DNA from 4 places in the Kitasatospora sp. NPDC098663 genome. Region 3 is predicted to be linked to each of the others. Evidence: riboswitches for the same ligand, from Rfam matches in the RefSeq annotation. Region 3 holds a riboswitch; each other region holds the start of a gene.
The links. Region 3 has a riboswitch for cyclic di-AMP ahead of ACIQVZ_RS00055 (NlpC/P60 family protein). Riboswitches for the same ligand answer to the same signal wherever they lie in the genome.

Region 1 (7,537 bases), on a different contig from region 3:
CTGCGGTCGGCGGGGCGGGTGCTGGCGGCGGACGCGGGGCATCCGCAGGTGGCGGCGGTGCGGCAGGCCGGGGTGGAGGTCGAGGTCGTGGCGGCGGGGTCGGCACCGGCGCTGGCGCGGCTGCTGACCGGGCAGCCGGGCGGGGCGGGGCCGACGGTGTGGCTGGGCAGCCCGGACGGGGATCCGGGGCTGACGGACGCGCTGGCGCGGCTGGCGGTGGAGCACGCCGGTGAGGTGCCGGAGATCGAGGTGCTGCCGGGGTCGTACGACCTGCCGGGGGCGCGGCTGCTGGACCTGGTGTCGGTGATGGACCGGCTGCGCTCGCCGGGCGGTTGCCCGTGGGACGCCGAGCAGACGCACGAGAGCCTGGTGAAGTACCTGGTCGAGGAGGCGTACGAGCTGGTCGAGGCGATCGAGGAGGGGGACCGGGAGACGCTGCGCGAGGAGCTGGGCGACGTGCTGCTCCAGGTGTTCTTCCACTCCCGGATCGCCGAGGAGCACCCGGCGGAGGCGTTCTCGATCGACGACGTGGCCGGTGACATCGTCGAGAAGCTGATGTACCGGCACCCGCACGTGTTCGGGGACGTCGAGGCGGAGGGCACCGCCGAGGTGGAGGCGAACTGGGAGCAGCTGAAGGCGGCCGAGAAGGCGGACCGGGAGTCGGTGCTGGACGGCGTGCCGGCCGGGCTGCCGTCGCTGGCGTACGCGGCGAAGCTGGTGTCGCGGGTGCGCCGGGCGGGCTTCGCGGGCGTGCCGGACGAGCCGTACGCGCTGCCGGCGGAGCTGACGGCGCAGTCGGCGGGCCGGCTGCTGCTGGCGGTGGCGCAGCGGGCGTACGACGCCGGGGTGGACGTGGACGCGGCGCTGCGCTCGGCCGCGCGCGGTTACCGGGACGCGGTGCGCGCGGCCGAGGGCCTCGGGCCGGTCGGCGGGTAGCGGGCCCGGGCGGGGCCTCAGGCGGCCGTGGCGGTGTTCTCGATCGGCCGCCGCTGCCGGGGGACGACTTCGCCGATGGCCTCGCCGACGAGGGCGAGGAGTTCGGCGAGGCGTTCGAGGTCGAGGCGGGCGGGCAGTTCGGCGAGGGAGACGATCCGCTCGCCGTCGGGGCCGGCGACGCAGAACAGGTCGATGGGGCCGAGGTGCTTCTCGGCGGTGTCGACGAGGGCGGCGACGTCGCTGGGGCGGCGGATGTCGCCGCCGACGCCGACGACGGGGCAGCCCGGCCGGTCGAGTTCGGTGGCGAGGTCCTCGGCGACGCCCGCACGCTGGTCGGCGATCAGCACTCCGGCGGCGCCGGCGGCGGTGAACCGGCGGGCGAGCTCGGCTCCCGATCCGCCGTCGAGTACCGCGATGACGACGACTGCCCCGCTGACCCGCATGGTCTGCTCCTCCCTGTGGGCGACACCGCACCGGCGCCCACGATTTCTGCGGAGGATCGTAGGCAGGTCCTGACCCTCCGCAACAGGGATTACCCCTCAGGTGACCAGGGTCACGCCCGCCACCCGGCCAAGAGCTGTCCAAGAGCTGTCCACGGACCGTCCACGGGGCGTCCACGGGGCGTCCACGGAGCGTTGGCGGGCCGTCCGCCGGGTGTTGACGATCCGGCCCCGCCGGTCGCGGTCGCCGGAGGCGGTGCGGCCGCGACCCACCGGATACGGTCGACGCATGCCAGTGCAGCCCGACCCCGCCGCCCCGCAGCTCTTCACCTGGGAGTTCGCCACCGACCCGTACCCCGCCTACGCCTGGTTGCGCGAGCACGCCCCGGTGCACCGCACGACGCTGCCGAGCGGGGTGGAGGCCTGGCTGGTGACCCGCTACGCGGACGCGCGGCAGGCGCTGGCGGACGGCCGGCTGTCGAAGAACCCGGCGCACCACAGCGAGCAGGCGCACCGCACCGGGCGGGTGGGAATTCCGGGGGAGCGCCAGGCGGACTTGATGACGCATCTGCTGAACATCGACCCGCCGGACCACACCCGGCTGCGCCGGCTGGTGTCGAAGGCGTTCACGCCGCGCCGGGTGGCGGAGTTCGAGCCGCGGGTGCAGCAGCTCACGGACCGGCTGATCGACGGCTTCGCGCAGCGCGGTTCGGCGGACCTGATCCACGAGTTCGCGTTCCCGCTCCCCATCTACGCGATCTGCGACATGCTGGGCGTGCCGGCCGAGGACCAGGACGACTTCCGGGACTGGGCCGGGATGATGATCCGGCACGGCGGCGGTCAACGCGGCGGCGTGGGGCGGGCGGTGAAGCGGATGCGGGCGTACCTGCTGGAGCTGATCCACCGCAAGCGGGCGGATCCGGGTGACGACCTGATCTCGGGCCTGATCCGGGCGAGCGACCACGGCGAGCACCTGAACGAGAACGAGGCCGCCGCGATGGCGTTCATCCTCCTGTTCGCGGGGTTCGAGACGACCGTCAACCTGATCGGCAACGGCACGTACGCGCTGCTGCGCAACCCGGAGCAGCGCAGGCTGCTGCAGGAGTCGGTGGTGCGCGGCGAGACGGCGCTGCTGGAGACCGGGATCGAGGAACTCCTGCGCTACGACGGTCCGGTGGAGATGGCGACGTGGCGTTTCGCGACGCGGCCGCTGTCGATCGGCGGGGTGGACATCCCGGTGGGCGATCCGGTGCTGGTGGTGCTGGCCGCGGCGGATCGCGATCCGGCCAGGTTCTCGGACGAGAACACCCTGGACCTGGCCCGCACGGACAATCCGCACCTGGGTTTCGGCCACGGGATCCACTACTGCATCGGGGCCCCGCTGGCCCGCCTGGAGGGACGGAGCGCACTGGCCACGCTGCTTTCCCGGCTGCCGGACCTGCGGCTCGCGGAAAACCCGGAGAACCTGCGCTGGCGAGGTGGCCTGATCATGCGTGGCCTGCGGGAACTCCCGGTCGAATTCACTCCGGAGACCCGCTCTCCGCACGCGCCTCCGGTCACGCCGACCGACGCTTCGACACGCTGACGGCACGTCTCCGGCGGCTCATGGGGCCGGGTCTGAACCCGTATCAATCCGGACATACCGCCGCCGTTGGTAGGCGATTGACCACGCGCCGTAATTTGTGTGTGATATCGGCGATATGAGCTTGTTATTGGTCTGATGATCTGTCTACTCTCCCTGGAGTTCGCAGCTGCGGACCTCGTGCGCGGAACGCCGAATCCTGCCCGCCGCGCCACGGGAAACCGACCAGACCCTGGGCAGGGGCGGGGGAACCAGGTTTGTTGCCGTTCCCCAACGGCTTGGGGTGAAGCCGCCCGAGCGGAATCGTTTCCGCTTTCGGCGGCCGGGCCACCTCCCGGTCCGAACCCGACAGCTCACCTCGCAGGCGTGCGGAGAGGGACCTCTTCATGCTGTTCGTTGGAACTGGCCGTCACCGTCGTCGCACCCAGGCCGAGAAGGCCATCGCCGTCGCCGGTGTGGCCGGCGTCGGACTCGCGATGCCGCTCCTCACCGCCACCGGCGCCTCCGCCGCCCCGGCCTCCACCTGGGACGCCGTCGCCCAGTGCGAGAGCGGCGGCAACTGGAGCATCAACACCGGCAACGGCTTCTCCGGCGGCCTGCAGTTCACGCCCAGCACCTGGAAGGCGTACGGCGGCACCTCCTACGCCCCGCAGGCCAACCAGGCCAGCAAGGCGCAGCAGATCTCGGTCGCCGAGAAGGTGCTGGCCTCGCAGGGCCCGGGCGCCTGGCCCGTCTGCTCCCAGAAGGCCGGCCTGACCAAGGGCGGCGCCCCGGCCTCCGTGGACACCTCCACGGACGCCAAGCCCGCCAAGCAGCCCGCCGCCAAGCAGACCCAGCAGACGCAGGCCCCGAAGCCCGCCCAGCAGCCGGTCAAGCAGGCCGCCCCGAAGCCGGCCGCCCAGCAGCCCGTCCAGCAGGCCCCGCAGCAGACGCAGCCGCAGACCCAGGGCTTCTCCGGCAAGGCCGGCTGGGACGCCGACGCGAAGGTGTACTGGTACCAGAACAACGGCGCCTGGTACTGGACCAGCCACCAGAGCGTCTACCAGCAGTACGCGGGCCAGCCCGCCGCCCAGCCGCAGTCCGCGCCCCGCGCCGCGCAGCCCGCGCAGTCCGCCCCGGTCGCGCAGTCCGCCGCCGCGCAGGGCGGTCACGACTACACCGTCCGGGCCGGCGACACGCTGTCGACGATCGCCGCCGCCCAGGGCGTGTCCGGCGGCTGGCAGTCGGTGTACGACGGCAACCGCGGCACCGTCGGCGGCAACCCCAACCTGATCATGCCCGGCCAGGTGCTGCACCTCGGCTGAGCGGCCCGGGCCCCGAACGGCCCGCGCCCTGCGGGCGAAGGGGGACGAGTGCCGTCCCCCTTCGCCCGCATTCCCCCGTATTCGCCCGCTTCGATCGGGCAAGCAGGTGAACTACTGGCGGGTAGCCGGGCCACACGCTGAGACGGGACCGAGGCCAGCGCGGCCCCGGGGGCCGGGGCGGTTAGGCTCTGGTCGTAACGACTCCGCAATCGTCCCGCCGGCAGCACCCAACGTCAGCCGGACCCTGCTTCCGCAAGGAGATGCCTCGTGCCGTCCATCGATGTCGTCGTAGCCCGTGAGATTCTCGACTCGCGTGGCAACCCCACGGTCGAGGTCGAGGTCGGCCTCGACGACGGCAGCACCGGCCGTGCCGCTGTCCCGTCGGGTGCCTCCACCGGCGCCTTCGAGGCGCTGGAGCTGCGCGACGGTGACAAGAACCGCTACTTCGGCAAGGGCGTGGAGAAGGCCGTCCTGGCCGTCATCGAGCAGATCGGCCCGGAGCTGGTCGGCTACGACGCCACCGAGCAGCGCCTGATCGACCAGGCCATGCTCGACCTGGACGCCACCCCGGACAAGTCCTCGCTCGGCGCCAACGCGATCCTGGGCGTCTCGCTGGCCGTGGCGCACGCCGCCTCCGAGGCCAGCGACCTGCCGCTGTTCCGCTACCTGGGCGGCCCGAACGCGCACGTGCTGCCCGTTCCGATGATGAACATCCTCAACGGCGGTTCGCACGCGGACTCCAACGTCGACATCCAGGAGTTCATGATCGCCCCGATCGGCGCGGAGTCCTTCTCCGAGGCCGTCCGCTGGGGCGTCGAGGTCTACCACACCCTCAAGGGCGTGCTGAAGGAGCGCGGCCTGTCGACCGGCCTCGGCGACGAGGGCGGCTTCGCGCCGAACCTGGACAGCAACCGCGAGGCCCTGGACCTCATCACCGAGGCCATCCAGAAGGCCGGCTACGTGCCCGGCCGCGACATCGCGCTCGCCCTGGACGTCGCCGCGTCCGAGTTCTACGAGGACGGCGCCTACCAGTTCGAGGGCAAGGCCATCTCCGCCGCCGAGCTCATCGAGTACTACGCCGGGCTGGTCGACGCCTACCCGCTGGTCTCCATCGAGGACCCGCTGGACGAGTCGGACTGGGACGGCTGGAAGGCCATGACCGTCAAGCTGGGCGACAAGGTCCAGCTGGTCGGCGACGACCTGTTCGTCACCAACCCGGCCCGCCTGGCCAGGGGCATCGAGACCGGCACCGCCAACGCGCTGCTGGTGAAGGTGAACCAGATCGGCTCGCTGACCGAGACCCTGGACGCCGTCGAGCTGGCCCAGCGCAACGGCTACCGCTGCATGATGTCGCACCGCTCCGGCGAGACCGAGGACGTCACCATCGCCGACCTGGCCGTCGCCACCAACTGCGGCCAGATCAAGACCGGTGCCCCGGCCCGCTCCGAGCGCGTCGCCAAGTACAACCAGCTGCTGCGCATCGAGGAGATCCTCGACGACGCCGCCGAGTACGCCGGCCGCGGCGCCTTCCCGCGCTTCCGCTCTGCGGAATAGCAAGCACAGCCGCTCCTCGGAGCGGCGAGCACGGTCGCTCCGCCGACCGGTGAGCACGCCTGACCGGTGCCCCGCCGTTCACCCCGTAGGGTGGACGGCGGGGCACCGTCGCGACCAGGAGGGGAACGGGAGATGGCAGGCTGGAGGATCCCGGGCTTGGCGGCCCGGCCTCGCTTCACGAGCCGGGCGACCGTCCTCGTCCTGGTGCTCTGCTCGCTGGTGGCGATCCTCGCCTACCCGACGCGGCAGTTCATCTCCCAGCGCGCCGAGATCTCCGCCCAGCAGGCGAAGGCCGACCGCTCCCGCCAGCAGGTCGAGCAGCTGCGCCGGGAGAAGGCCCGCTGGCAGGACCCCGAGTACGTCAAGGCGCAGGCCCGCGCCCGGCTGCACTACGCGATGCCGGGGGAGACCCCGTACATCGCGGTGGATCCGGCCGGTCCGGCCGCCGCCCGGCCCTCGGCGTCCGCCTCCGCTGCCGCCGCCGGTCCGGCCGCCTCCGACGGCGCGCCGGGCGGCTCGGCGCGGGCCGCCAAGCCCTGGTACGCCAGCATCTGGGACTCGGTCGACGCCGCCGACACCACCGACGCCGCCGCCCCGGCCCCCGCCTCCCCCCGTCCGCTCCCACCGTCCCCCGCTGGAGACACCTCCCCCCATGACCACTGAGAACCACCCCGCCGTCTCCGACGCCGACGTCGCCGCCATCGCCGCCCAGCTCGGCCGGGTGCCGCGCGGCCTGCGCGGCGTCGCGCACCGCTGCCCCTGCGGTAACCCGGACGTCGTGGAGACGGCCCCCCGACTGCCGGACGGCACGCCGTTCCCGACGCTGTACTACCTGACCTGCCCCAAGGCCGCCTCGCTGATCGGCACCCTGGAGGCGGACGGCGTGATGAAGGAGCAGACCGCCCGGCTCGCCGAGGACCCGGAGCTGGCCGCCGCCTACCAGAAGGCGCACGAGGACTACATCGCCCGGCGCGACGCCATCGAGGTGCTGGAGGGCTTCCCGAGCGCCGGCGGCATGCCGGACCGGGTGAAGTGCCTGCACGTGCTGGTCGGCCATTCGCTGGCGGCCGGCGAGGGCGTCAACCCGCTCGGCGACGAGGCGATCGGCCTGCTGGAGGACTGGTGGGCCAAGGGCCCCTGCGTCTCCCCGGCCGAGGTCGAGGCCGCCGGTGCGCGGGTCGCCCGCAACCGGGCCAAGGACCATGACCACCAGGCCGTGATCGAGGCCAAGCAGCAGAAGGCCGCCGAGCGCGCCGCGAAGAAGCGGGCCGCCGAGGAGTCCGACCCCGGGGAGTCCGCGTGAGCATGACCCGGGTGGCCGCGATCGACTGCGGCACCAACTCGATCCGGCTGCTGGTCGCCGATCTGGACCCGGCCACCGGGGAGATCACCGACCTCGACCGCCGCATGATCATCAACCGGCTGGGCCAGGGCGTGGACCAGACCGGCCGGCTGCACCCGGACGCGCTGGCCCGCACCTTCGCGGCCTGCCGCGAGTACCGGGAGGTCATCGCCGGGTTCGGAGTCGGCCCGGAGCGCACCCGCTTCGTCGCCACCAGCGCCTCGCGGGATGCCGAGAACAGCGACGAGTACGTCGAGGGCGTGCGCGCGATCCTGGGCGTCGAGCCCGAGGTGGTGAGCGGCGAGGAAGAGGCGCACCTGTCCTTCGTGGGCGCCACCAAGGAGCTGACCGGCGGCCAGTTCCCGGCGCCGTACCTGGT
Region 2 (7,537 bases), on a different contig from region 3:
CGCGTGCTGCATCACGTTCTCGGAGAGGTCCGCCAGCCGGGTCAGCTCGGTGCGCCTCGGCCCGCCGTACACGGTGTGCGAGACGGGCAGCAGCCGGCCCTCGTCCACCAGGTCCAGGACGATGCTGGCGGCGCCGAACGCCGGGCGGGCGACGTCGGTGACGGCGGTGGTGACGTCCCGGACGGTCACCGCCCGCGACAGCGACCGGGTGAGCGCGAGCAGCAGTGCCGTCCGGGCCCCGCCCGGGGTGGCCTGGTCCTCGGCCTGCTCCCGGGGGTGTTCCCGGTCCTGGCCCTGGCCCTGGGGCCGGCCCTGGTCCCGGTCGGAGAGCAGCCCGGCGACCCGGACCGGCCGGCCGTGGACGTCCAGCATCACCTCGCCGGTCTCCTCGATCCGCGCCACCCTGCCGCCCCCGCGCAGCACCCGGTACCCGATCCGGTACCACCCGCCGGTGGTGAGCGACTCGGCGAGCGCGGCCTGCACGTCCGGCAGGTCCTCCGGGTGGACGATCCGGTCCAGCTCCGGGGCGGAGCCGTCGGCGGTGGCGGGCTGCCCGGTGACCCGGAACGCCGCGGCGTCCCAGTAGCTCTCGCCGGTGACCAGATCGCGCTCGAAGGCGCCGTGCCCGGCCGCCCGGACGGCGAGCGACAGCATCGGGTGGGCCAGCCCGGCGGGGAGGCTCCCGGCCCCGTCCGGCGGCTCCCCGGCCGGATCCTGGGGTATCCGGGCGTCGGCGTGGTCGAGCAGGTGGGACAGCCGGTGGGCGCAGGCCTCGCCGATGGTCTCCAGGACGTCCAGGTCGCGGCGGGGGACGGTGCCCCGGTGGGCCAGCGCGAGGGCCAGGACGCCGACCGGCCGCTCGTCGACGACCATCGGCAGGGCGATCACGGCGACCATGCCGGTGCCCATGCCGGCGTTCTTGTTCGGGTAGTCCACGCTGGTGTGCTCGGGGCTGAGCAGGTACGGGCGGCGTAACCGCAGGGCCATCGCGGCGGGGAGGTCACCGGCCGGATCGACGATGCTGTAGCGCTCGTGGGCCCAGTCCGGCAGCCCGTGCGAGGCGGTCAGCCGGAGCATCCCGGCGGAATCCAGCAGGTAGAGCGCGGAACCCTCGCCGGTGATCCACCCCGGCCCCTCGGCGAGGACGGTGCCGAGCAGTTCGGCGGCGCTGGTGCAGCCGAGCAGTAAGCGCACGCAGCGCATGGGGCTGCGGGCGGTGGGACTGCTGCGCTGTGTCCGGCTCTCGTCCTCGGAGGGGGGAACCCACGGAGAGCTCAGGTCCATCGGATACCCGGCCTTTCCGCTCTCGGGGGGTGGGTGCCCTCTGGGTGCCCGAACGGGCACTTAATTCTTCATACCTTATTTCTCAAGCGGGTGCTGAAGCGGGTGAATGGTGGCCCAGACGGCGTACCAGGACCAGCGTCCGGTCGTCCGCCGCGTCCCGCGCCACCGTCCGGACCAGCCGCTCCGCCGCACCCCGGGTGAGCTGCTGCTGCGTCCGCCACGGCCGCACCACCGGCTCGGCCGCCGCCAGCAGCCGACCCACCCCCTCGTCCAGATCCCGACCCGGCACCTCCACCAGGCCGTCACTGAACAGCAGCAGCGAATCGCCCCGCCGCAGCCGCCCCGACACCGCCGGATACAGCGCGCCCGACACCAGCCCCAGCGCCGGGCCGCCGTGCCCCGACCGCGCCCAGCCGCCGCCGTCCGCTCGGCGGAACTGCGCGGGCGCCGGATGGCCGGCGTTGAACAGCAGGTAGTCGCCCGTCGCCGGGCGCAGCGCGAGGTGCACCGCCGTCGCGAAGTCGTCCTCCCAGCCCATCCGCACCAGGTGGTCGTTGGCCGCCGGCAGGAACGCCTCCGGCGGCACCCGCCCCAGCAGCATCGCGAACGCGCCCGACAGGTGCGTCGAGCGGGCCGCCGCCCGGCTGCCCTTGCCCGACACGTCCACCAGCAGCAGCTCCAGCAGATCCTCCTCGGGGCGGTGCGCGCACAGCAGGAAGTCACCCGAGAACGAGGTGTCGCCGGCCGGCGCCAGCGCACTGTCGAAGTGCCAGTCGAGCAGCCGCTCCGGGAGCCGGGCCAGCGTCCGGGTGTGCTCGGCCAGCTCCAGCAGCATCGAATCGCCCTGCGTTCCGCGCAGACCCAGCCGGTGCCGGAACCGGTTCGCGGCCAGCACCGTCACCGCGGTCGCGGCCAGTACCAGCGTCACCCCGATCCGCACCCCGAGCGGATCCCGCACCACCGCCCCCAGCACCCCGCCGGCCAGCGCCGCGCACACCAGCACCAGCAGCTGCCCGCGCCGCAACAGCAGCCCGCCGACCACCAGCGGCAGCACCAGCGCCGACGGCGGCCAGCTGTACGGCAGCACGATCGGCAGCAGGCTCAGCACCGCGGTCACCCCGAGCAGCACCCCCAGCGCGTACCGCGCGGCCCGGGCGTTCCCGTCCAGCAGCCGCAGGTACCACCGCCGCGCCCTCGCTATCGGTGCGGGCACGTGGACCTCCGCCAAGGGGTCGGCGGTCCCCTGTCATGACCACCAGTCAGCCCGGCCACACTAACCCGTCCGCCCCCACCGCCCCCAGGTCCGCTGCCTGCCCGCCGCACGGGAAGTCGGCCGGTCCGACTTCTCGCGCACGCCTCACCCGGTGCGCCGGCCGTTCGTTCGTCGTGGGGGGCCGGTGCGCCGGGCGGCGTCTCAGGGGGTGGGCCAGGTGCGCAGGCCGGTGGTGAGGAGGGTGATGAGGCGGCTCTGGGTGGTGGCCAGGTCTTCGGCGAGCTGGAAGCCGCCGCCGATGGAGAGGGAGGCGAAGCCGTGGGCGACGGAGCGGACGGTGCGGGCGGCGTGGATCGCCTCCGCGCCGTCGAGGCCGTACTCCCGCAGGACGGCGATGATCACCCCGACGAGCCGCCCGGCCGCGCGGGTGAGGTCGTCGTCCGGCTGCGGGGCCTGGGGGAGCGCGTTGTAGCGGTGCGGGTACTCGGTGGCGTACGCGTGGTAGGCGCGCAGGACGGTGGCGACGGCGTCGTCCCCGCTGCGGCCGACGGCGGCCTCGGCGAGCCGGTCGGCGAGTTCCTCGGTGACCCGGACGGCGATGAGCCGCCGCAGTTCGGCGAGGCCGCCGCTGACGTGCTTGTACAGCGACGGGGTGGCGACCCCGGCCCGGGCGGCGACGGCGGCCAGGGTGAGGGCCTCGGCGCCCTGCTCGTCGATGAGGGCGAGCGCGTGGTCGACGACCTGCTCGGGGGTGAGTCCTACTCGGGGCATGGTGCGGGCTCTCCGTCGGTGGAAGGGGGAAGGGGGAAGGGGGCTGAGGCGGGCGGGTGGGGCTCAGGCGAGTTCGGCGAGGAAGGGCAGCAGGGCGTCGGCGGTGGCCTGCGGGTTGTCTGCCATCGGGTAGTGCCCGGATCCGTCGATCATGACCTTCCGTGCGTTGAGCGCGGCGGCCTGCCGGTCGGCGACGGCTTCCGGCTTCGGGAAGTCGGGGTCCTCGCTGCCCATGATGACGAGCGAGGGGCAGCGGACGGCCGCGGTCCAGCCGATGGGCGCGGAGTCCCCGCCGACGTATCCGCGGGTGGCGGTCTTGCGGCCGGGGGTGCGCATGGCGGCGACGAGTCCGGCCACGTAGGCGTCGAAGTCGGCGGGCTTGGCGCCCGGGTAGGCCAGCTTGCGGTGGTAGAGGCCCCAGAAGGCGGGCGAGTGGACGGTCAGGAAGCCCATGACGCGCAGGGCGCCGCGCATGAGGGCGCCGGGCGGGGGGTTCTCGACGAAGGCGTCGACCAGGGCGATGCCGGCGACCCGCTCGGGGGCGTCGCCGGCGGCCTTGACGACCGTCGCGCCGGTGTAGGAGTTGCCGACCAGGACGGCGCGGTCGATGCCGAGGTGGTCGAGCAGGGCGAGGACGTCGGTGGCGATGGCGGCGGGGGAGTAGTCGTCCCAGACGATCGAGGATTCGCCGAAGCCGCGCAGGTCCATGGTGATGACCCGGCGGCCGGCGGCGGCCAGCAGCGGGCGGAGGTGCCGGTAGGCGGCGCGGGTGTCGAGCATTCCGGGGAGCAGCACGACGGGGGCGCCGTCGCCCTGGCGGGTGTCGTCGTAGGCGAGGCGGCCGCCGGTGACGTCGAGGTACTGGGTGGTGGGGGTGCTGGTGGCGTTCATGGTGGGCCTCCGGAGGGCTGCCGGTGCGGGGCTTCGGAGCGGGGCTTCGGTGCTGCCGCCGATAGCCATAAAGCTAAGACTAATAGCCTTAGCCGTCAAGTCCCTGCGTCCTCGCCGTCCCGTGGCGCGGGAGGTTGGTGAGGGGCGCCCGGGTGGCGGGTCGTCCGTTGACGTCCGATCACGTGAGGCGGCGTCAATGGTGTTCAAGCGTGCTCAAGGGGCCCAAGAGGGACAAAACGCCCTTCGCGCCTCAGAGCGCCCCGCCCGCCTCCGGTCGTCCCGGGCGAACGGCTTGGAATCAGGGCCTCCTAGGATTAACGTTTGATAACGCAGCGCGGTCCTCAACGCCGTACCCAGACGGCACCGTGCGCCGTCGCCTAATCCCGCCGACCGGCCTCCGGGCAGGTCAGGGAGCCGGGGAACCACGTTCCTTGGGGTGAATCGGCGGGGCTCCGGCCCGGCCGTAGGAGACCTTCCTGCTCCGAACCCGTCAGCTAACCCGGTAGGCGCGAAGGAAGGAAAGGAGCGCGCCTCCGTGGCGTCGACGCACACCCCGGCACACCCGGCCGGCCTCGCAGCAGCAGGCACCCGGCTCCTCGACCACCCCGGCCCGGACAGCCCCGAGTACGCGGGCCCGGAGGCCGAGACCAACCGGCACCGGATGCCGCGTCAGGTCCGCGGAACCTCCCCGCTGCTCGGCGTCACCGCCGTCGCCGCCACCCTGGGCGCCACCGGCTTCGCCTCCGCCACCCCGGCCGCCGCCCCGGCCATCGAGACCCCGGACGAGACCCCGGTCGCCCTCTCCGCCGACCCCGGCCTCGCGCTCGCCGCCCGCATCCAGCTGCAGGCCGACAGCCAGCGCACCGCCGCCGAGGAGGACGCCCGCGTCCAGGCCGCGAAGGAGGCCGAGGCCAAGGCCGCCGCCAAGGAGGCCGAGGCCAAGCGGGCCGCCGAGGAGGCCGAGCGGGCCAAGGCCGCCGCCCTCACCCTGCCGGTGCGCGACTACCACCTCACCGCCCACTACGGCCAGAGCGCCCGCTACTGGGCCCACCTGCACACCGGCCTGGACTTCGCCGCGGACACCGGCACCCCCGTCTACGCGGTCGGCCAGGGCACCATCACCTCGGCCGGCTGGTCCGGCTCGTACGGCTACCGGATCGTCGAGACCCTGCCCGACGGCACCGAGATCTGGTACTGCCACCTCTCCTCGATCATCAAGGGCTCCGGCAAGGTCGCCTCCGGCCAGCAGATCGGCAAGGTCGGCGCCACCGGCAACGTCACCGGCGCGCACCTGCACGTGGAAGTCCGCCCCGGTGGCGGCGCCCCCGTCGACCCGGAGACCTGGTTCGAGCAGCGCGGCCTCAACCCCTGACGCACCCGCGAAGCCCCGGCCGCCGGAACCAGAAGGCATCGCGGCCGGGGCTTCGCCGCGTCACTGCTGCGCAGGCTCCGCCGGGTCCGCCGGGTCGGCCGGGTCCGCCGGGTCGGCCGGGTCCGCCGGGTCCGCCGGGTCTGCCGGGTGCGCGTCGAACTCCTCCTGCGCAGGCCCCGCCAGCCCCTCCAGCCGCGCGTCGAACTCCTCCTGCGCCAGCCCGGCCAGGTACGCGTCGATCTCCTCCTGCCCCGGCTCCGGCGCGAGGTCCGGGAACTCCTCCACCAGCAGTCGCGGCAGCCCGGGAACCGTCCACTCCCCGAACAGGTCGAGCGCGGCCTCCACCGCCGCCTCCTCGAACGCCCCGAAGTCCCCGGCCAGTTCGTCCGGCATCGGCCGGCCCAGCGCGGTCAGCTCGGCCAGGTTGCGGTAGCTGCGCCGCATCAGGCCCTGCTCCAGCAGCCGGCGCGCGCCGTCGGTGGCCATGCCGACCGAGATCACCCGGGTCGGGCTCCAGCCCTGCTCGTCCACCTCGTCCAGCCAGCCGGTCTGCGCCAGTGCGGCGAACCTGGCCAGCCGCTCCTCCTGCGCCAGCTCCCGGAAGCCGGTCAGCCACTCCCGCACCGCCTCCGGATCCGCGACGTCCGCCCCGTACGCGTGCAGCAGCAGCGCGTACAGCCGGGGCCAGGTCACCAGGTCGGCGCGGCGCAGCAGCCCGGCCGCGACCTCGCCCTGCCACTCGGCCTCGGCGTGCAGCCGCTCCTGGCGCTTGGCGTTGAGCCGCTTGGCGGCCCGCTGGTGGTCGGTCAGCAGCCGGACGGCGGCGCCGTACGCCAGCGGGTCCGCCTCCGGTTCGGGTTGGACGTACAGGTAGAGCCGCTCGTACAGCAGGTGCTCCACCGCGTTCGAGGTCAGTTCGGGCCAGCCGTCGTGCATCCTGCCCTCGCCCAGCTCCAGCAGGGCCAGCACCGCGCGCAGCGGCGCTTCGGCCACCGGCGTGCGGTCCTCGTCCGCCGCCCAGGCGAGCAGGTCGGAGGCCCTGGTGCGCGGGGCGAGCCGCAGGTCTTCGTCGTTCATAGCTCGAACGGTAACCGCTGGCCGGGAGTAGGGTCGGCTGCCATGGTCCCCGTACGACTCACCGGCCCCCGGCTGGCCATCCGCGAGTATCACCACACCGCCGGCGACGTGGACGCGCTGTACGAGCTGTTCGGCGACCCGGAGGTCACCCGCTACCTCCCCTTCGAGCCGCGCGACCGCGAGACCTGCGCCGACCAGATCGAGCTCTACCTGGAGGAGGCGATGGCGCCGGAGCGGGACACCTACCGGCTGGCCGTCACCCGGCGCGACGACGCCGAGGACCCGGCGGACGCCACGCCGATCGCCCACGCCTCCCTCACCCTCGGCAGGCACCGCTCCGCCCACCTCGGCTACGTGCTGGGCCGCGACGTCCGGGGCCGCGGCTACGCGGGCGAGATCGCCGGCCTGCTCTGCGAGCTCTCCTTCGAGGCCCTCGGCGTGCACCGGCTGGCGGCCCGCGTCGACGTGGACAACGCGGCCTCCGTCAAGGTGCTGCTCCGGCTCGGGTTCCAGCTGGAGGGGCGGGTCCGACACGACCTGTACAAGGGCGGCGCCTGGTCCGACTCGTACCTGTACTCGCTGCTCGCCGACGAGTGGACCGGCGCGACCGGCTGACCTTTCGGCGCGGACCTGGGGGCGGGCCTGCCGGGTCAGGCCCGGGGGGGTTAACCCCACCCCCGATCCGCCAGGCCTCCGGATCCTCTCCGGTCCGCCGTTCGACCAGACTGATGTCATCAGCAGTCGAGAACGAGGGACCGGGGCCGGGACATGAGCATCAGCCGAAGCACGCAGGACCGCGAGTGGGACGTCCTCGGTGGTTACGGCGACGACCCGCGTCCCGCTCGGGCCCACCGGACCGAGGAGCCGCCGGCCGTCTGGCGGGCGCCGTTCTCCAAGCACTACTACCGCGAGATCGGCTACACGCTCAC
Region 3 (7,537 bases):
GCTCGGCCCGATGGTCTACAACCGGCTGGACATCATCGTCACCGCGATCGCCCTGGCCGGTCTGCTGGCGCTGATCCGCCGCCCGGCGATCGGCGGGATGCTGCTCGGCCTGGGCGGGATCATCAAGATCTGGCCGCTGCTCGCCCTGATCGGCACCCCCTCCGGCCGCCGCACCCGCCGCGCCTGGACGCTGGCCGCGGCCACCGCCGTCTCGGTGGGCTTCCTGCTCGCGGCCGGGATGAACGGCGCTTTCGGCTTCCTCGCCTTCCAGAAGGAGCGCGGCATCGAGGTGGAGTCGCTCGGCGCGCTGCCGCTGCACTTCGCCCGGCTCGCGGACGCCTGGGACGGCAAGGTCACCATGAACTACGGCTCCCCGGAGATGCTCGGGCCGTGGGTCCCCGTGATCAGCAAGGTGATGATGGCCGGCACCGTGCTGGGCTTCGCCTGGCTGCTGCTCTGGCGCTTCACCGCCAAGCGCCGCAACGCGGCCACCATGTACGACGCGGCGCTGAGCGCGCTGCTGATCTTCACCGTCACCAGCCGGGTGATCAGCCCGCAGTACCTGGTCTGGCTGATCGGCGTCGCCGCGGTCTGCCTGACCGTGCGCGGCAGCAGCCAGCGGCCGGTGGCCCTGCTGATCCTGCTCGCCTGCCCGCTGACGCTGGCCGAGTTCCCGCTGATGTTCAGCCGGATCCTCGCCAGCGAGCCCTGGGGCGTCACCGTGCTCAGCCTGCGCAACCTGCTGCTGCTGGCCGCCACCGTGCTCTCCTGCGTCCGGCTCTGGCGCGCCACCCGCGGCCCGGCACAGCTCCCGGCGACGGTGGTGCTGGCCAAGCCCGAGCCGGTGCCCGCCGGCGCCTATCCGGTGCGCCCCGGCATCGCCTACGAGCAGGACCTGCTGGACGGCATCGACCGGCCCGGCACCCCGGTCAGGCAGCGGCCCGGTACCCCGGCCAGGCAGCGGCGCTGAACGCCGCGCGCGCCGTCAGGCCCGGTCCGGCCGATCTTGCCGGGCCCGCGACGCCGGACACGCCCTAATCGCGCAGCGCGGCCACCTCGTCCAGCCAGAGCCGGGTGAACTCGGCCAGGCCGACGCCCGGTCCGGCCCGGAGCAGCCGGTCGAGCCGGCGGTCCCGGTCCTCCCCCTGCCCGTCGGCCGCGCCGACCGCCCGGTAGAGCGCAACGAGCCGCTCGGGCCCGTAGCGCCGGGCGATCAGCTCGCAGGCGAGCCAGGCCTGCTCGTACGCCTGGGCGATGCCGTCGGCCCCCGCGGTGAAGTCCCGGTCGGCGGGCAGCGTGGTGGGCAGCCGGCCGGCGGCGACGTCCCGGGCCAGCTCGGGGGCGATCTGCTGCGGGCGCCGGCCGGAGTCCCGGTAGGCGGTCCAGTCGGCGACGCCCTCGGAGAGCCAGAGCGGTGTCCAGGCCCGGGTGTCGGCCCTGGTCGCGACGTGGGTGGCCTCGTGGGTGACGACCACCTGCCGACCGAAGTCGCTGAGCCGCCCGAACGTGTCGGGGTTGACCAGCACCCGGTCGGCGGGGGTGTGCCAGGGCGCGCCGGGGGCGGCCGAGGTGACCGCCGCCATGCCCGCCCAGCCCGCCGGGTCGACCTCCAGCAGCCGGGCGAACTGCTCGGCGGTGGCGGGCACTTCGAGCAGCAGGCGGCCCGCCCAGCCGGTGCCCCAGACCTCGCTCACGGCGGGCGCGGCCCGGTCGGCCACCGCGACCAGACCGGCCGGGTCGGGCCCGTCGGCCAGACCGAGCACCAGGCAGTGCGCGCCCGCCGCGGACCGGGCGGTGCCGAGGTCCCAGAGCGCCGGGGGCCCGCTCGCGCTCTCCTCCCGGTCGACCCGCCAGCCGCCGCCGGCCAGGACCAGGTCGATCCGGCGCGGGTACACCACCGGGTAGTCGTCGTACCCGGTGATCCGGACCGCCAGGTCGGCGGCGGCCGTGAGCCGCTCCGGTCCGGCGTCCGCGCCGAGCACCAGGTTGCGGTAGCCGGCCTCGATCGCCGCCGGTCCGGACCAGGAGGGCAGCGCCCGGGCCCGCGCGTCCAGCAGCGCGGCCACCTCGGCCCGCCGCTCCGACGCCCGCCGCTCCGACGCCCGCCCGGCCGCGGAGGGGGCCGGGGCCGCCGGCGGCAGCGACAGCTGGGCCAGCCCGCCGGCCGCGAGCAGCAGCGCACCGCGCCGGGACAGCGTCCGGCGGGCGCCGTCTATCGGGTGGGGGGCGTCGGGGTCGGACGGTGCCGGGCTCAGAGCCGGACCACCCCCGCGACCGGCATCGCGTTGACGCTCTCGTAGCGGACCCTGGCGCCCGGGTAGGGGGCGTGCACGATCACCCCGCCGCCGGCGTACATCCCGACGTGGTGCATGTCCCGGTAGAAGATCACCAGGTCTCCCGGCCGCGCTTCGGAGAGGCTGACCCGCTGCCCGGCGTACGCCTGGGCCTGCGAGGTGCGCGGCAGGGTCACTCCGGCCTGCCGCCAGCTGTAGTACATCAGACCGGAGCAGTCGAAGGCTCGGGGCCCGGTGGATCCGTAGAGGTAGGGCGAGCCGATCATCCGCACCGCGGCGGCCAGCGCGGCCGCCCCGCGCTCGGAGGCGGGCGGGGCCGTGCCGAGGTCCAGCCGGTCGGTGCCCCGGGTGGCCCGCTGTTCGGCCTCCCGGGCGTCCTGGGCGGCCATCCGGGCCCGCTCGGCGACGCCCAGGCTGTTGAGCAGCCGCTGGGCCTTGGTGAGCCGCTGCTGGATCTGCTGCTTGCTGTCGGCCAGCGAGCGGCGGGCCTGGTCGAGTTCGGCGAGCTTGCCGGCGGTCTCGGTGCGGCGCTGGTCGAGCCGGCGCTCGCGGGTGGCCAGTTCGTGCAGGGTCTCCTGCTGCCGCTCGGCGGCCTGGCCGAGGGTGCGGGCCCGGGACAGGTAGCCCTCCGGGTCGGTGGAGAGCATCAGCTGGGCGGTCTGGGCCATGCCGCCGCCGCGGTACTCGGCGCCGGCCACGGTGGCGAGGTCGCCGCGCAACTGGTTGAGCTGGTCCTGGGCGACGGCGATCTCGCCCTGGAGGACGGCCGTCTCGCCCTGGAGCCGCTGCTGCGTCTCCTGGGCGGCGTTGTACTTCTCGGACGCCTGCTCGGCCTCGCCGTAGAGCTGCTCCACCTGCGCCTTGACGTCCTTGCGGGTGGGCGTGTCCGGCGCGGCGGGGGCGGCCTGGGCGCTGCCGCCCGTCGTCACGCCCAGGGCGGTGGTGGCGGCCGCGGTCAGCACCAGCGCACGGGCGAGCAGTTGGGAACGACGGTGCACGGGCATGGCGGCAGCTGCTCCGATCCGGCGGTGGGGCCCCGCCGCCGCCCCAACGCGGGCGGCCCTGGAAGCGGAGTCCGGTGGCAGACGTTAGCGAGTCCGGGCAACCGAGTCCAAACCCCTGCCAACCCGAATATTTGACCCGCAATCGGACATTCGTCCGAGGAACCGGAAAAGCCGCAGGCCCGGCCTTCCGTGTGGAAGGCCGGGCCTGGGAGGGCCTGCGCGGGGATCAGACCCGCACGACGGAGGTCAGCGGCATGTTGCTGACGGCCTCGTAGCGGACCGACGCGCCCGGCTTCGGTGCGTGCAGCACCTGGCCGTTGCCCGCGTAGATGCCGACGTGGTGGGCGTCCCCGTAGAAGATCAGCAGGTCGCCGGGCTGGGCCTGGGAGAGGTCGCTGCCGATCCGGGTGCCGGCGTGGGCCTGCTCCTGCGAGGTGCGCGGCAGCGAGACGTCGACCTGGTTGAACGCCCAGACCATCAGGCCCGAGCAGTCGAAGGAGCCGGGGCCGGAGGCGCCGTAGACGTACGGGCTGCCGATCTTGGAGGCGGCGATGGACAGCGCCGCGGCGCCGCGCGAGCTGCCGGCGCTCGGCTTGGTGACCGGCGCGGCGGGGGCCTGCGACGCGCTCAGGTCGGTGCGGCTGTTGTCGCGGGAGGAGCGGTCGGCGGCCTGCTGGGCCGCCGCCTGCTGCTGGGCGGCCTTCGCGGCGGCGTCGGCCTTCGTCTTGGCCTCGGCGGCGGCCTTCTCCTCGGCCGCGCGGATCGCCTGGCGCTCCTGCTCGGACAGGGTGTTGAAGAGGTCCTGCGCGGCCTTGAGCTTGCCCTGGACGTCGTCCTTGGCGCTCTTCAGCTGCTGGGTGGTGGTCTCCATCTCGGCGAGCTTGTCCTGGGCCTCGGAGCGCACCTGGTCGAGCTTGCGCTGCTCGTCCTGGAGCTGCTTGAGCTGGCCCTTCTGGGTGCCGCCGGCCTGGTTCAGCGTGTCGGCCTGGCTCAGGAAGGTGTCCGGACTGGCGGAGAACATCAGCTGGACGGTCTGGGATATTCCGCCGTTGCGGTACTGCTCGCCGGCGATCTCGGCCAGGCCGCCCTGGAGGTCGGTCACCTGCCCCTGCTGCCGCGCCACCTGGTCCTGGAGGTCGGTGACCTGCTTCTGCAGCTGCTGCTGCTTCTCCTGGGCGGCGTTGAGCTTCTCGGTCGCGACCTCGGCCTGGTCGTTGAGCTGGTCGACCTGCTCCTTGACCTGGTCCTTGGTCGGCTGCGGGTCGGCGTGGGCGCCGGACTGCGCGGACAGCGCGACGGCCGCCGCGGCGAAGCCGGTCAGGATCGAGACCCGGGTGCGACTGGCGGGCTTGGGACGACGATGGGACGCCACGAAGGCGGACTCCTTCTTCCTACGCCGTCTACCGGGTGAGCTGACGGGTTCGGGCCGGAAGCGTGCCCTACGACGCCTCACGACCGTTCCACCGGCCGACCTGGCGCCGATTCACCCCGGAGGAACGTGGTTCCCCGGCTCCGTTCGACAGCACCCCCGACTGCTGGGCTCCCCGTCGGGCAGGCACTGGGCCCGCCCCGCTGCGTCACGAACTCGACGGAAACCACCGCCGTCACCCTGGCTGGGCGATCGGGAGTGCGGTGGTTCGGGGCACGACCCTAGTAACTGAACCGTGATCCGTTCAAATCCTTGTCAGAAAAAAGACGGAAGAAGACCAAAGTTCTTTTGTGAATATGACACATAGTGATCACCGCCGCACGCAAAGCTGATCACTCTTCACCGGCGACTCGCACTGCGGACAAAACCCGAACGCCACCCCCGGTCGGAGGGTGGCGTGGATCACAGGCCCGGACGGGCCCTTCGGGCGTGTCGGGACGTCAGACCCGGCGGATCGTGTTGATCTGCATCGCGTCGACCTTCATCACCTTCACCACGTCACCGGTGTGCGGCGCGTGCACCACCATGCCGTTGCCGATGTACATCCCGACGTGGTGCCGGTCGGGGCCGTAGATGACGAGGTCGCCCGGCTGGGCCTGGTCCAGCGAGACCCTGGTGCCGACGTTGCCCTGCTCCTGCGAGGTGCGCGGCAGCGAGACACCGGCCTGGCCGTACGCCCAGACCATCAGGCCCGAGCAGTCGAAGGTGGTCGAGCCGGTGGCGCCCCACACGTACGGCGAGCCCTGCTTGCTCATCGCCTTGGCGACGGCCACGCCCGCGTAGCCGCCGGCCTGCGGGAGGCTGCCGAGGTCGGCGCGGTCGCTGCCGCGCGAGGCGCGGTCGTCCTGCTGCTGCTGGGCCCGCAGCGCGGCGCGGTCGGAGGCGCTGAGCGAGTTCAGCAGGTCCTGCGCGGCCTTGAGCTTCTGGTTGACGTCCGTCTTGGCCTGGTTCAGGTCCTTGGTGGTGGAGTCGAGCGAGGCCAGGACGGCGGCGGCCTCGGACTTCTCCTGGTCCAGCCGGCGCTGCTGGTCCAGCAGGCCCTTGAGCGCCTCGGACTCGCTGGCGCTGGCCTGCTGGGCACTGGACGCCTTCTCCAGGTAGCCGGACGGGTCGGAGGAGAGCATCAGCTGGACGGACGGGTCGATGCCGCCGGTGCGGTACTGCTCGCCCGCCACGCCGGCCAGGCCGGTCTGGAGCTGGGTCATCTCGTCCTGGCTGCGGGCCACCTTGTCCTGCAGCTGGTCGGACTGCTTGCGGAGCTGGTCGGCCCGCTCCTTGGCGCCGTTGTACTTCTCCGCCGCCTGCTCCTGGTCCTGCTGGAGCTGGTCGATCTGCGCCTTGACGTCGCTCTTGCTCGGCTGGGGCGCGGCGTGCGCGGCGACCTGCGCGGAGAGGGCGACCGCGGTCGCCGCGGCAGCGGTGAGCACGGAGACCCGGGCGCGGCTCGGCTGCTTGGGACGGCGGTGGGAGGCCAAGGGAATTGCTCCTTCTTCCATCGGCCTCACCCGATCAGGTGAGAATCCGGAAAATAGGTTTGACGCCACACCCTAGGGAAGATCCACGGGTTTTGCCACTCCCCCGAAGGCGTGAACTCCACTTCCCCCGCAGGCTTCACCCGATGTGCACACCACCGCAAACCGGGCGCTGACCAGGCATCATCCCGCCGCGGCAGCCGTCAGGGCCGCGCCAGCCGGTTCAGCAGCAGAACGGAGGCCACGGGGCGCGCGCCGGCCTTCCGCACGCCCTCCGCGACCTCCCGGTCGGTGGACACCACCACCACCGGACGCCCCTGCGGTTCGGCCCGCACCAGACGGCGGATCAGCTCGTCCGCGGTCTCGCCGGTCCTGCTGAACCGCACCCGCACCCCGCGCGGTGGCGCCATGATCACCGGAACGTCCAGGTCCTGCCCGTCGAACACGCAGGTGACCTCCGCCTGCGTGCGCTGGGCCAGCATCGCCAGCCCGCCCAGCAGCCGGATCCGCTGCTGCTCCAGCGGCAGCGTCGGATAGCCCGTCTTGGTCACGTTGTAGCCGTCCACCACCAGGTGCACCTGCGGGATCGCCAGCAGCTGGTCCAGCAGCGCCGGATCGTCGTCGGCCAGACCGCGCCGGGCCACGTCGTGCGGCGAGGCCGCACCCGGCACCACCGCCTCCACCAGGTCCCCCGGCCGGATCTGGGAGACCGGCAGCGCCAACTCCCGCTGGAGCCCCTGAGCCGACTGCAGCACCGTGTCCAGCAGCAGCCGCAGCCGCATGTCCTCGACGCTGCGGCCCTCGCGGGCCGACCGGCGGCCCTGCTCGGCCGCCGTCTCCAGCTCGCCGACCCGGTGCCGCAGCCGCCGCGCCTCGGACTCCGCGGCGCCACGCTCGGCGGCCGCCTGCGCCCTCGCGGCCTCCAGCTCGGCGGTCAGCCGCCTGGTCTCGGCCTGCGCCCGGCGGGTGTCGCTCTCCAGCGAGCGCACCTTCTTCCGCAGCGACTCGGCCTCCCGGCGGACGTCCTCGGACTCCGAGCGCTGCCGCTCCAGGTCCGCCCGGGCGGCGGACCGCAGCTCGGCGAGCTCCGCCTGCAACTTCTCCACCAGCCGGGTGGCCTCGGCGGCCGCGCCCTCGGCTCCGGCCCGCTCGGCCTCCTCCCCGGCCTCGGCCACCAGCCGGCTCCAGCCGGCCGCCCGCACCAGGTAAGCGGCGGCGGCGACGTCCATCGGATCGGCGGCGCCCGGGACGCTGCCCGACTCCAACGCCTTCACCAGGTCCGGCTGGCCCAGTCTCAGCCGCTCCGCTATCCGCACCCGGAACGCCGGCTCCGACTCC
Region 4 (7,537 bases), on a different contig from region 3:
GCGAGTACCTGTACCACGGCGACGTGAAGGCGCAGACCCGGCGCACGCTGGAGAACGTCAAGGCGATCGTCGAGGCCGGCGGGGCCACCATCGAGGACGTGGTGATGTTCCGGGTCTACCTCACCAAGCGGGCGGACTTCCCGCTGATGAACGAGGTGTACGCCGAGTTCATCGACGAGAACATCAAGCCCGGCGGCGTGAAGCCCTGCCGCACCACGATCTTCGTCGAGCTGCCGCAGGAGCCGATGCTGGTCGAGATCGACGCCCAGGCCGTCGTCGCCTGAGACACCGTCGAGCAGCCCGACCACCGCGGGGGCCCGGACGCGCACCAGGCGTCCGGGCCCTGCGCCGTCCCCCCTCGCTCACCTCCCCGCGGGCACGCCCCGCTCGGCCGGGGCGCCCGAGCGCGCCACGACCCGTCCCTCGCCCGCCGCGCCGCGCCGGTCCAGCGCCGCCGCGAACACCGTCACACCGAGGGCGACCGCGGTGAGCAGCCCGCCCACCCAGTTCGGCGCGTCGTAGCCGAGACCGCCGGAGATGACCAGCCCGCCGAGCCAGGCGGCCAGCGCGTTGCCCAGGTTGAACGCGGCGATGTTGGCGGCCGAGGCCAGCGTCGGCGCGCCCGCCGCCTGGTCCATGACCCGCTTCTGCAGCGGCGCGACGGTCGCGAAGCCGAACAGCCCGATCAGCGGGATGAGGACGATCGCGGCCGGCTTGCTGTGCGCGGCGAAGGTGAAGGCGAACAGCAGCACCGCGAGCACCGCGAGGATCACGGTGAGGCTGCGCATCAGCGCGCGGTCGGCGAACCACCCGCCCAGCAGGTTGCCGACGAACAGGCCGACGCCGAACAGGAAGAGCAGCCAGGTGACGCTGCTCGGGGCGAAGCCTGCCAGTTCGGTCATCATCGGCGTGATGTAGGTGAACATCGCGAAGATGCCGCCCCAGCCGAGCACGGTCATGGCGAGCGCGAGCCAGAGCCGCAGGGTCCGGAAGGCGGCGAGTTCGGGGCCGAGCCGGGCGGCGCCGGCCCGCGGCTGGACGGGCACCAGCGCCGCGATTCCGGCGAGGCCGAGCAGGCCGAGCCCGGCGACGACGTAGAACGTGGAGCGCCAGCCGAAGTGCTGGCCGAGCAGGGTGCCCATCGGGACGCCCAGCACGTTGGCGGCGGTGAGGCCGGTGAACATCAGGGCGATGGCGCCGGCCCGCTTGTGCGGGGCGACCAGGTCGGCGGCGACGACCGAGCCGATGCCGAAGAACGCGCCGTGCGCGAACGCGCTGACGATCCGCCCGACCATCAGCAGCCCGAAGGCGGGAGCCACGGCCGCGATCAGGTTGCCCAGCACGAACAGGCCCATCAGCGTCAGCAGCATGCCCTTACGGGGGGCCCGGGTGCCGAGGACGGTGAGCAGCGGGCCGCCGACCACGACGCCGAGCGCGTAGCCGGAGATCAGCAGACCGGCGGTGGGGATGGAGACCGAGAAGTCGCCGGCGACCTCGGGCAGCAGGCCCATGATCACGAACTCGGTGGTGCCGATACCGAAGGCGCTGATCGCCAGCGCCAGGAGCGCGAGGGGCATGAGGGACCGCTTTCCGGAGAGAACCGTTGTGCATGCAACTACCGGCGTCGACAATACGAGACATCCACAGATACTTGCAAGCGCCGCCTATCCCTGGCGGCAGCAACCCTGGCCACGCCACTTGCCACACCCTCAAGCGGATATTAGGTTAGGCTCACCTAACTAACTGGAGGTCCGTCATGAGCCTGCCCGCCGGCGACGCCGAGGTGCCCGAACCCACCACCGCCGAGCGCGTCCAGAGCCTGCTCAGCGCGACCTCCTCGCTCACCGTCCGCGCCTGCGGCGAGCACCACGACCTCGACACCCCGGTCTCCGTCCACGGCTCCCGACTGCGCCTGCGAGCCCCGCTGGGCGACCCGCTCGCCTCCGCCGCCGCCCGCGCCACCGACGGACTCGCCGTCGTCCTGGACGTCACCGACATCTCCCCCGTCGCCGTCCGCGACCGGATCCGCGCCCGCCTCACCCTGGCCGGCCGACTGCACCTGGCCCACCTCGCCGACGACGGCCTCAGCGTCCACCTGCGCGTGGACGTCGCCCACGCCGTCCTCTCCACCCCGTACGGCACCGGCGCGCTCACCGCCGACGACCTCGCCCTCGCCACGCCCGACCCGCTGGCCCGCTACGAGGCCGCCATGCTCACCCACCTCGCCGACGACCACGCCGACGCCCTCGCCCTCCTCACCCGGCTGCTCGACCCGGACCTGCTCGCCCAGCACCCGGAGGTCCGCCCGCTCGCCCTGGACCGCCACGGCCTGGTCCTGCGCCTGGACCACCCGCACGGCCACCGCGACGTCCGCCTGGTCTTCCCCGAACCGGCCGCCGACACCGAGGACTTCGGGCAGCGGATGCACGAGCTGCTGACCGCCGCCCAGCACGGGCTGCCCGCCCACCGACTCTGAACCGGCCCACCGAAGCCGTCGACTCGCCCCGGTCGCGCCCGAGAAGGCCCGGAAACGACAGCGGCCGGCCCGGCTCGCGAGAGAAGTCTCGCGAGCCGGGCCGGCCTGGGCGTGTCCCGCGCCCATGTCCACTGCTGCGGCGATCACCCGGTCGAGCGGTCACCCGACATGACCATCCCGGGCGGTCGATTCGCCTCGTAGCAGCGGTGGTTCCTCATCCGGCACATCCGGTACACCCGGCGCGTCCGGCACATCCGGCACGGGTCAGAGCGCGACGCCGTGGGCCCGCAGGTAGGCGACCGGGTTGATGTCCGAGCCGTACTCCGAGCCGTTGCGGATCTCGAAGTGCAGGTGCGGGCCGGTCACGTTGCCGGTCGCGCCGGAGAGGCCGATCTGCTGTCCGGCCTTGACGGCCTGACCGATCTTCACGCCGATCGAGGACAGGTGCGCGTACTCGGCGTAGTGGCCGTCGGCGAGCTTGATCTCGACCTCGTTGCCGTAGGCGCCGCCGTTGCCGGCCTTCACCACGACGCCGTTGCCGACGGCGCGCAGCGGGGTGCCGGTGGAGGCGACGAAGTCCTGGCCGGTGTGGTGGCCGGAGGCCCACATCGAGCCGGCCACGCCGTACGCGGTGCCCAGCTTCGGGTTGGCCAGCGGGGCGACGAAGGCCGAGGCGGCGGCGACCGGCACGGCGGTGACCGCGGTGGTCGGCGCGGCGGTCTGCAGCTGGGTCTGGAGCTGGGCGGACGGCTTGGCCGTCTCGGTCCTGACCTCCAGCTGGGCCTGCGGCTTGGCGGCGGTGGTGGCCGGCGCGGCGTCCTGGGCGGACGGCTGGGCGGGCTTCGCCGGGGCAGCGGGCTTGGCCGGGGCGGCCTGGCCGGCGATCACGAGCTGCTGACCGGGGAAGATCAGGTCCGGGTTGCCGCCGACGACCTCGCGGTTGTGGTCGTACAGCGCCTGCCAGCCGCCGTCGACGTGCTGGGCGTCGGCGATCCGGGACAGGGTGTCGCCGCTGACGACGCGGTAGCTCTCCTGCGACGGGGCCTGGGCCTGGTCGGCGGAGGCGGCGGCCGGGGCGGCGGTGACCGCGGCGGCCGGCGCGGGGTGGGCCTGGGCGCTCATCGCGGTGACGAGCGGCAGGGCGAAGGAGACACCGGTGACGGCGGTGGCGATCCCGATGCGGGCGGCGCGGGGCAGGGCGATACGACGAGCCTGTGCAGGCATGGAATTTTCCTCTCCGACGCCTGCGAGGTGAGCTGTCGGGTTCGGGCTGGAGTTGCCCGGCCGCACATGCGGCTTCACCCCTAGCCGGCCCTGGATCCGGGTACGCGAAAGCGTGCCGATTCCGGTCCGGCGACTTACCTGTGGGTCCCCCGCTCCTGCCGTACAGAGTTCGGTGCGAGCCACCGGGCAGCGGCAGGATTCGGCGTTCCACCCGGTGGATCCGTCCGGACTGGCCGGGCGGTCGCTGAACTAAAACCCATCCGTTCGGGTGAAGCAATGTCGATCACTTGAACCGGCAACGACCCCCCGAGCTGCGGTGACCCTCCGAATGATCGGCTGCACCGTACGTACACAATCCATTTACCCGGCGCCACTGATCCACGACGCTGCGCCGACTCCGCCACCGCTGCGCACCCACCCGCTCACGCACCGCGCACCCACCGACACACCCCCCGGTGACCCTTGTCACGTACGCCCCGCGGGCGCAGGATCGGCCCGTGGCCACCTCCGAAGCAGGAACACTGCGCCTGGGCACCTCACGGGGACGCTGGGTCCTCCTCGCGACAGTGCTCGGCTCCAGCATGGCGCTGCTCGACGGCACCGTGGTGAACGTCGCGCTGCCCCGCATCGGCGCCGATCTCGGCGCCTCCCTCGCGTCCCTGCAGTGGACGCTCAACGCCTACCTGCTCACCCTGGCCGGGCTGATCCTGCTCGGCGGCGCGCTCGGCGACCGGTACGGCCGGCGCCGGGTCTTCCTGATCGGCGTGCTCTGGTTCGCCGCCGCCTCCGCGGCCTGCGCCGCCGCCCCCACCATCCACGTGCTGATCGCCGCCCGCGCCGTCCAGGGCATCGGCGGGGCGCTGCTCACCCCCGGTTCGCTCGCCATCCTGCAGGCCGTCTTCCACCCGGACGACCGCTCGGCGGCGGTCGGCCTGTGGTCGGGCCTCGGCGGGGTGTCGGCCGCGGTCGGCCCCTTCCTCGGCGGCTGGCTGGTGGACGGCCCCGGCTGGCGGTGGATCTTCCTGCTGAACCTGCCGCTCGCGGCCGCCGTGATCGCGGTCACCTCCCGCTTCGTCCCCGAGAGCCGGAACGAGAGCGCCGTCGGCCGCTTCGACGTCCCCGGCGCACTGCTCGCCGCGCTCGCCCTCGGCGCGATCACCTACGCGCTGACCGCCGCCGGGGAGGGCCTGTCCCCCGCGGTCTGGCTCACCGGCGCGGCCGGCCTGCTGCTCGGCGCGGCCTTCATCGCGGTCGAGCGCCGCGCCGCCGAGCCGATGCTGCCGCTCGGCCTCTTCTCCTCCCGGCTGTTCACCGCCGTCAACCTGGTCACCCTCTGCGTCTACGCGGCGTTCAGCGGGGTGTTCTTCCTGCTGGTCGTGCAGTTGCAGATCGTCTCCGGCTTCTCCCCGCTGGTCTCCGGCCTCGCCCTGGTCCCGATCACCGTGCTGATGCTGACCCTGTCGGCGCGCGCCGGGCGGCTCGGCAAGCGGATCGGCCCCCGGATCCCGCTCACCGTCGGTCCGCTGCTGTGCGCCGCCGGGGTGCTGCTGATGCTGCGCACCGGCCCCGGCTCCTCCTACTGGGCGGACGTGCTGCCCGCCGTCACGGTCATGGGCAGTGGGATGACCCTGCTGGTCGCGCCGCTGACGGCGACGGTGCTGGCCGCCGTCGAGGTCCGGCACGCGGGCATCGCCAGCGGCGTCAACAACGCCGCCGCCCGCGCGGCCGGGCTGCTCGCGGTCGCCGCGCTGCCCGCGCTCGCCGGGCTGAGCGGCGACGCCTACCGGGTGCCGTCCGCGGTGGACTCCGCCTTCCGCACCGCGATGCTGATCTGCGCCGGGCTGCTCGTCGCCGGCGGGCTGACGGCCTTCGCCACCGTCCGCGGCAACGTGCTCGCGCCGGTGGACCGTCCGGTGGCCGAGCCGGACTGCGAGTGGGCCTGCGGCACCACCCCGCCGCTCGACCCGGGCCACGTCCACACGGACGAGGGCCCTGCCACCGGATCGGCGGCAGGGCCCTCAGTCAGTTGACGTGCCGTCAGAGGATGTCGGCCGGCGCGTACTTGGCGGCCTCCGGGTAGGCGGCGGCAACGGCCTCCACCTGGCGGACCACCTCGGCGACCTGGGCGCCGGCCGCACCGGTGAAGGAGAGCCGGTCGGCCAGCAGCGCGTCCAGCCCGGCCCGGTCCAGCGGGATCCGCTCGTCGGCGGCCAGCCGGTCCAGCAGCTCGTTCTCGCGGGCGCCCGCACGCATCGCCAGCGCGGAGGCGACGGCGTGCTCCTTGATGACCTCGTGCCCGGTCTCCCGGCCGACGCCCGCGCGCACCGCGCCCATCAGCACCTTGGTGGTGGCGAGGAACGGCAGGTAGCGGTCCAGCTCGGTCTCGATCACGGCGGGGAAGGCGCCGAACTCGTCGAGGACGGTCAGGAAGGTCTCCAGCAGGCCGTCGAAGGCGAAGAAGGCGTCCGGCAGCGCGACCCGGCGCACCACCGAGCAGGAGACGTCGCCCTCGTTCCACTGGTCGCCGGCCAGCTCGCCGGTCATCGAGGCGTAGCCGCGCAGGATGACGGCCAGGCCGTTGACGCGCTCGCAGGAGCGGGTGTTCATCTTGTGCGGCATCGCCGAGGAGCCGACCTGGCCCTCCTTGAAGCCCTCCGTGACCAGCTCGTGGCCGGCCATCAGACGGATGGTCTTGGCCAGGCTGGACGGCGCGGCGGCCAGCTGGACGAGGGCGGTGAGCACCTCGAAGTCCAGCGAGCGCGGGTAGACCTGGCCGACGCTGATCAGCACGTTGTCGAAGCCGAGGTGCCCGGCGACCCGGCGCTCCAGCTCGGCGAGCTTGTCGGTGTCGCCGCCGAGCAGGTCCAGCATGTCCTGGGCGGTGCCGACCGGGCCCTTGATCCCGCGCAGCGGGTAGCGGGCGATCAGCTCCTCCAGGCGCCGGAAGGCGACCAGCAACTCGTCGGTGATCGACGCGAAGCGCTTGCCCAGGGTGGTGGCCTGCGCGGCCACGTTGTGCGAGCGGCCGGCCATGACCAGCTCGGAGTGCTGGGCGGCCAGGCGGGCCAGCCGGACCAGCACGGCCACCGTGCGGTCGCGCACGTGCTCCAGCGACTGGCGGATCTGCAGCTGCTCGACGTTCTCGGTCAGATCCCGGGAGGTCATGCCCTTGTGGATCTGCTCGTGGCCGGCGAGCTCGCTGAACTCCTCGATCCGGGCCTTCACGTCGTGGCGGGTGACCCGCTCACGGGCGGCGATCGAGCCGAGGTCGACCTGGTCGATCACCCGCTCGTAGTCGGCGACGGCGTTCGCCGGTACCTCGACACCGAGGTCCTGCTGGGCCTTCAGGACGGCGAGCCACAGGTGGCGCTCAAGGACCACCTTGTGCTCGGGGGACCACAGCTGGGCCAGGGTCGCCGAGGCGTACCGGGAGGCCAGGACATTGGGGATCTGGGGCTTCGCGCTCACGCTTCGCAAGCCTAACAGCCGAGGTCAGCCGGAACGTCGGCGCATCGGGCGGCTCCGGCCCGGGCCGGAGCGGACGGCTCCGACCGGGCCCGCCCGACGGTTCCCGCCGGGCGCGGCGCGGTCCGTTGCCGGTCGGCTCACTGGGCGGCGGCCCGGCCGGCCAGTACCGGCAGGACCTGCGCGCAGATCGAGTGCAGCGCGATCCGCTGCTCGTCGGTCATCGCCTCGAACGCCTGGTGGGTGCGGGCCATCTCGCCGCGGATGCGGTTCAAGATCTCCCGGCCCTCGTCCGTGATCACGACGATCTTCACCCGGCGGTCGCCCGCGGCGGCCTCCCGGTGGGCCAGGCGCAGCGTCTCCAGCCGGTCC

Region 1: another riboswitch for cyclic di-AMP. It lies ahead of ACIQVZ_RS19760 (transglycosylase family protein); the one in region 3 lies ahead of ACIQVZ_RS00055 (NlpC/P60 family protein).
Region 2: another riboswitch for cyclic di-AMP. It lies ahead of ACIQVZ_RS28280 (M23 family metallopeptidase); the one in region 3 lies ahead of ACIQVZ_RS00055 (NlpC/P60 family protein).
Region 4: another riboswitch for cyclic di-AMP. It lies ahead of ACIQVZ_RS12405 (LysM peptidoglycan-binding domain-containing M23 family metallopeptidase); the one in region 3 lies ahead of ACIQVZ_RS00055 (NlpC/P60 family protein).

What each region holds. Positions count from the first base shown of each region.
Region 1 covers NZ_JBIWAP010000016.1:173,118-180,654, forward strand. Annotated here, with positions in the region: gene ACIQVZ_RS19745 (MazG family protein) at 1-936, shown strand, start outside; gene ACIQVZ_RS19750 (SDR family NAD(P)-dependent oxidoreductase) at 954-1,379, opposite strand; gene ACIQVZ_RS19755 (cytochrome P450) at 1,666-2,961, shown strand; cyclic di-AMP (ydaO/yuaA leader) riboswitch at 3,172-3,339, shown strand; gene ACIQVZ_RS19760 (transglycosylase family protein) at 3,345-4,262, shown strand; gene eno (phosphopyruvate hydratase) at 4,530-5,816, shown strand; gene ACIQVZ_RS19770 (septum formation initiator family protein) at 5,973-6,479, shown strand; partial or broken gene ACIQVZ_RS19775 (DUF501 domain-containing protein) at 6,451-6,972, shown strand; gene ACIQVZ_RS19780 (Ppx/GppA phosphatase family protein) at 7,122-7,537, shown strand, end outside.
Region 2 covers NZ_JBIWAP010000029.1:94,448-101,984, forward strand. Annotated here, with positions in the region: gene ACIQVZ_RS28260 (SpoIIE family protein phosphatase) at 1-1,194, opposite strand, end outside; gene ACIQVZ_RS28265 (PP2C family protein-serine/threonine phosphatase) at 1,367-2,497, opposite strand; gene ACIQVZ_RS28270 (TetR-like C-terminal domain-containing protein) at 2,699-3,268, opposite strand; gene ACIQVZ_RS28275 (alpha/beta hydrolase) at 3,332-4,159, opposite strand; cyclic di-AMP (ydaO/yuaA leader) riboswitch at 4,524-4,682, shown strand; gene ACIQVZ_RS28280 (M23 family metallopeptidase) at 4,695-5,531, shown strand; gene ACIQVZ_RS28285 (hypothetical protein) at 5,592-6,608, opposite strand; gene ACIQVZ_RS28290 (GNAT family protein) at 6,651-7,223, shown strand; gene ACIQVZ_RS28295 (sensor domain-containing protein) at 7,377-7,537, shown strand, end outside.
Region 3 covers NZ_JBIWAP010000001.1:8,276-15,812, forward strand. Annotated here, with positions in the region: gene ACIQVZ_RS00040 (glycosyltransferase 87 family protein) at 1-970, shown strand, start outside; gene ACIQVZ_RS00045 (hypothetical protein) at 1,035-2,066, opposite strand; gene ACIQVZ_RS00050 (NlpC/P60 family protein) at 2,252-3,298, opposite strand; gene ACIQVZ_RS00055 (NlpC/P60 family protein) at 3,525-4,670, opposite strand; cyclic di-AMP (ydaO/yuaA leader) riboswitch at 4,681-4,830, opposite strand; gene ACIQVZ_RS00060 (NlpC/P60 family protein) at 5,168-6,202, opposite strand; gene ACIQVZ_RS00065 (NYN domain-containing protein) at 6,403-7,537, opposite strand, start outside.
Region 4 covers NZ_JBIWAP010000009.1:160,687-168,223, forward strand. Annotated here, with positions in the region: gene ACIQVZ_RS12390 (RidA family protein) at 1-284, shown strand, start outside; gene ACIQVZ_RS12395 (MFS transporter) at 363-1,577, opposite strand; gene ACIQVZ_RS12400 (DUF2470 domain-containing protein) at 1,757-2,476, shown strand; gene ACIQVZ_RS12405 (LysM peptidoglycan-binding domain-containing M23 family metallopeptidase) at 2,741-3,700, opposite strand; cyclic di-AMP (ydaO/yuaA leader) riboswitch at 3,703-3,885, opposite strand; gene ACIQVZ_RS12410 (MFS transporter) at 4,198-5,730, shown strand; gene purB (adenylosuccinate lyase) at 5,738-7,168, opposite strand; gene ACIQVZ_RS12420 (MarR family transcriptional regulator) at 7,306-7,537, opposite strand, start outside.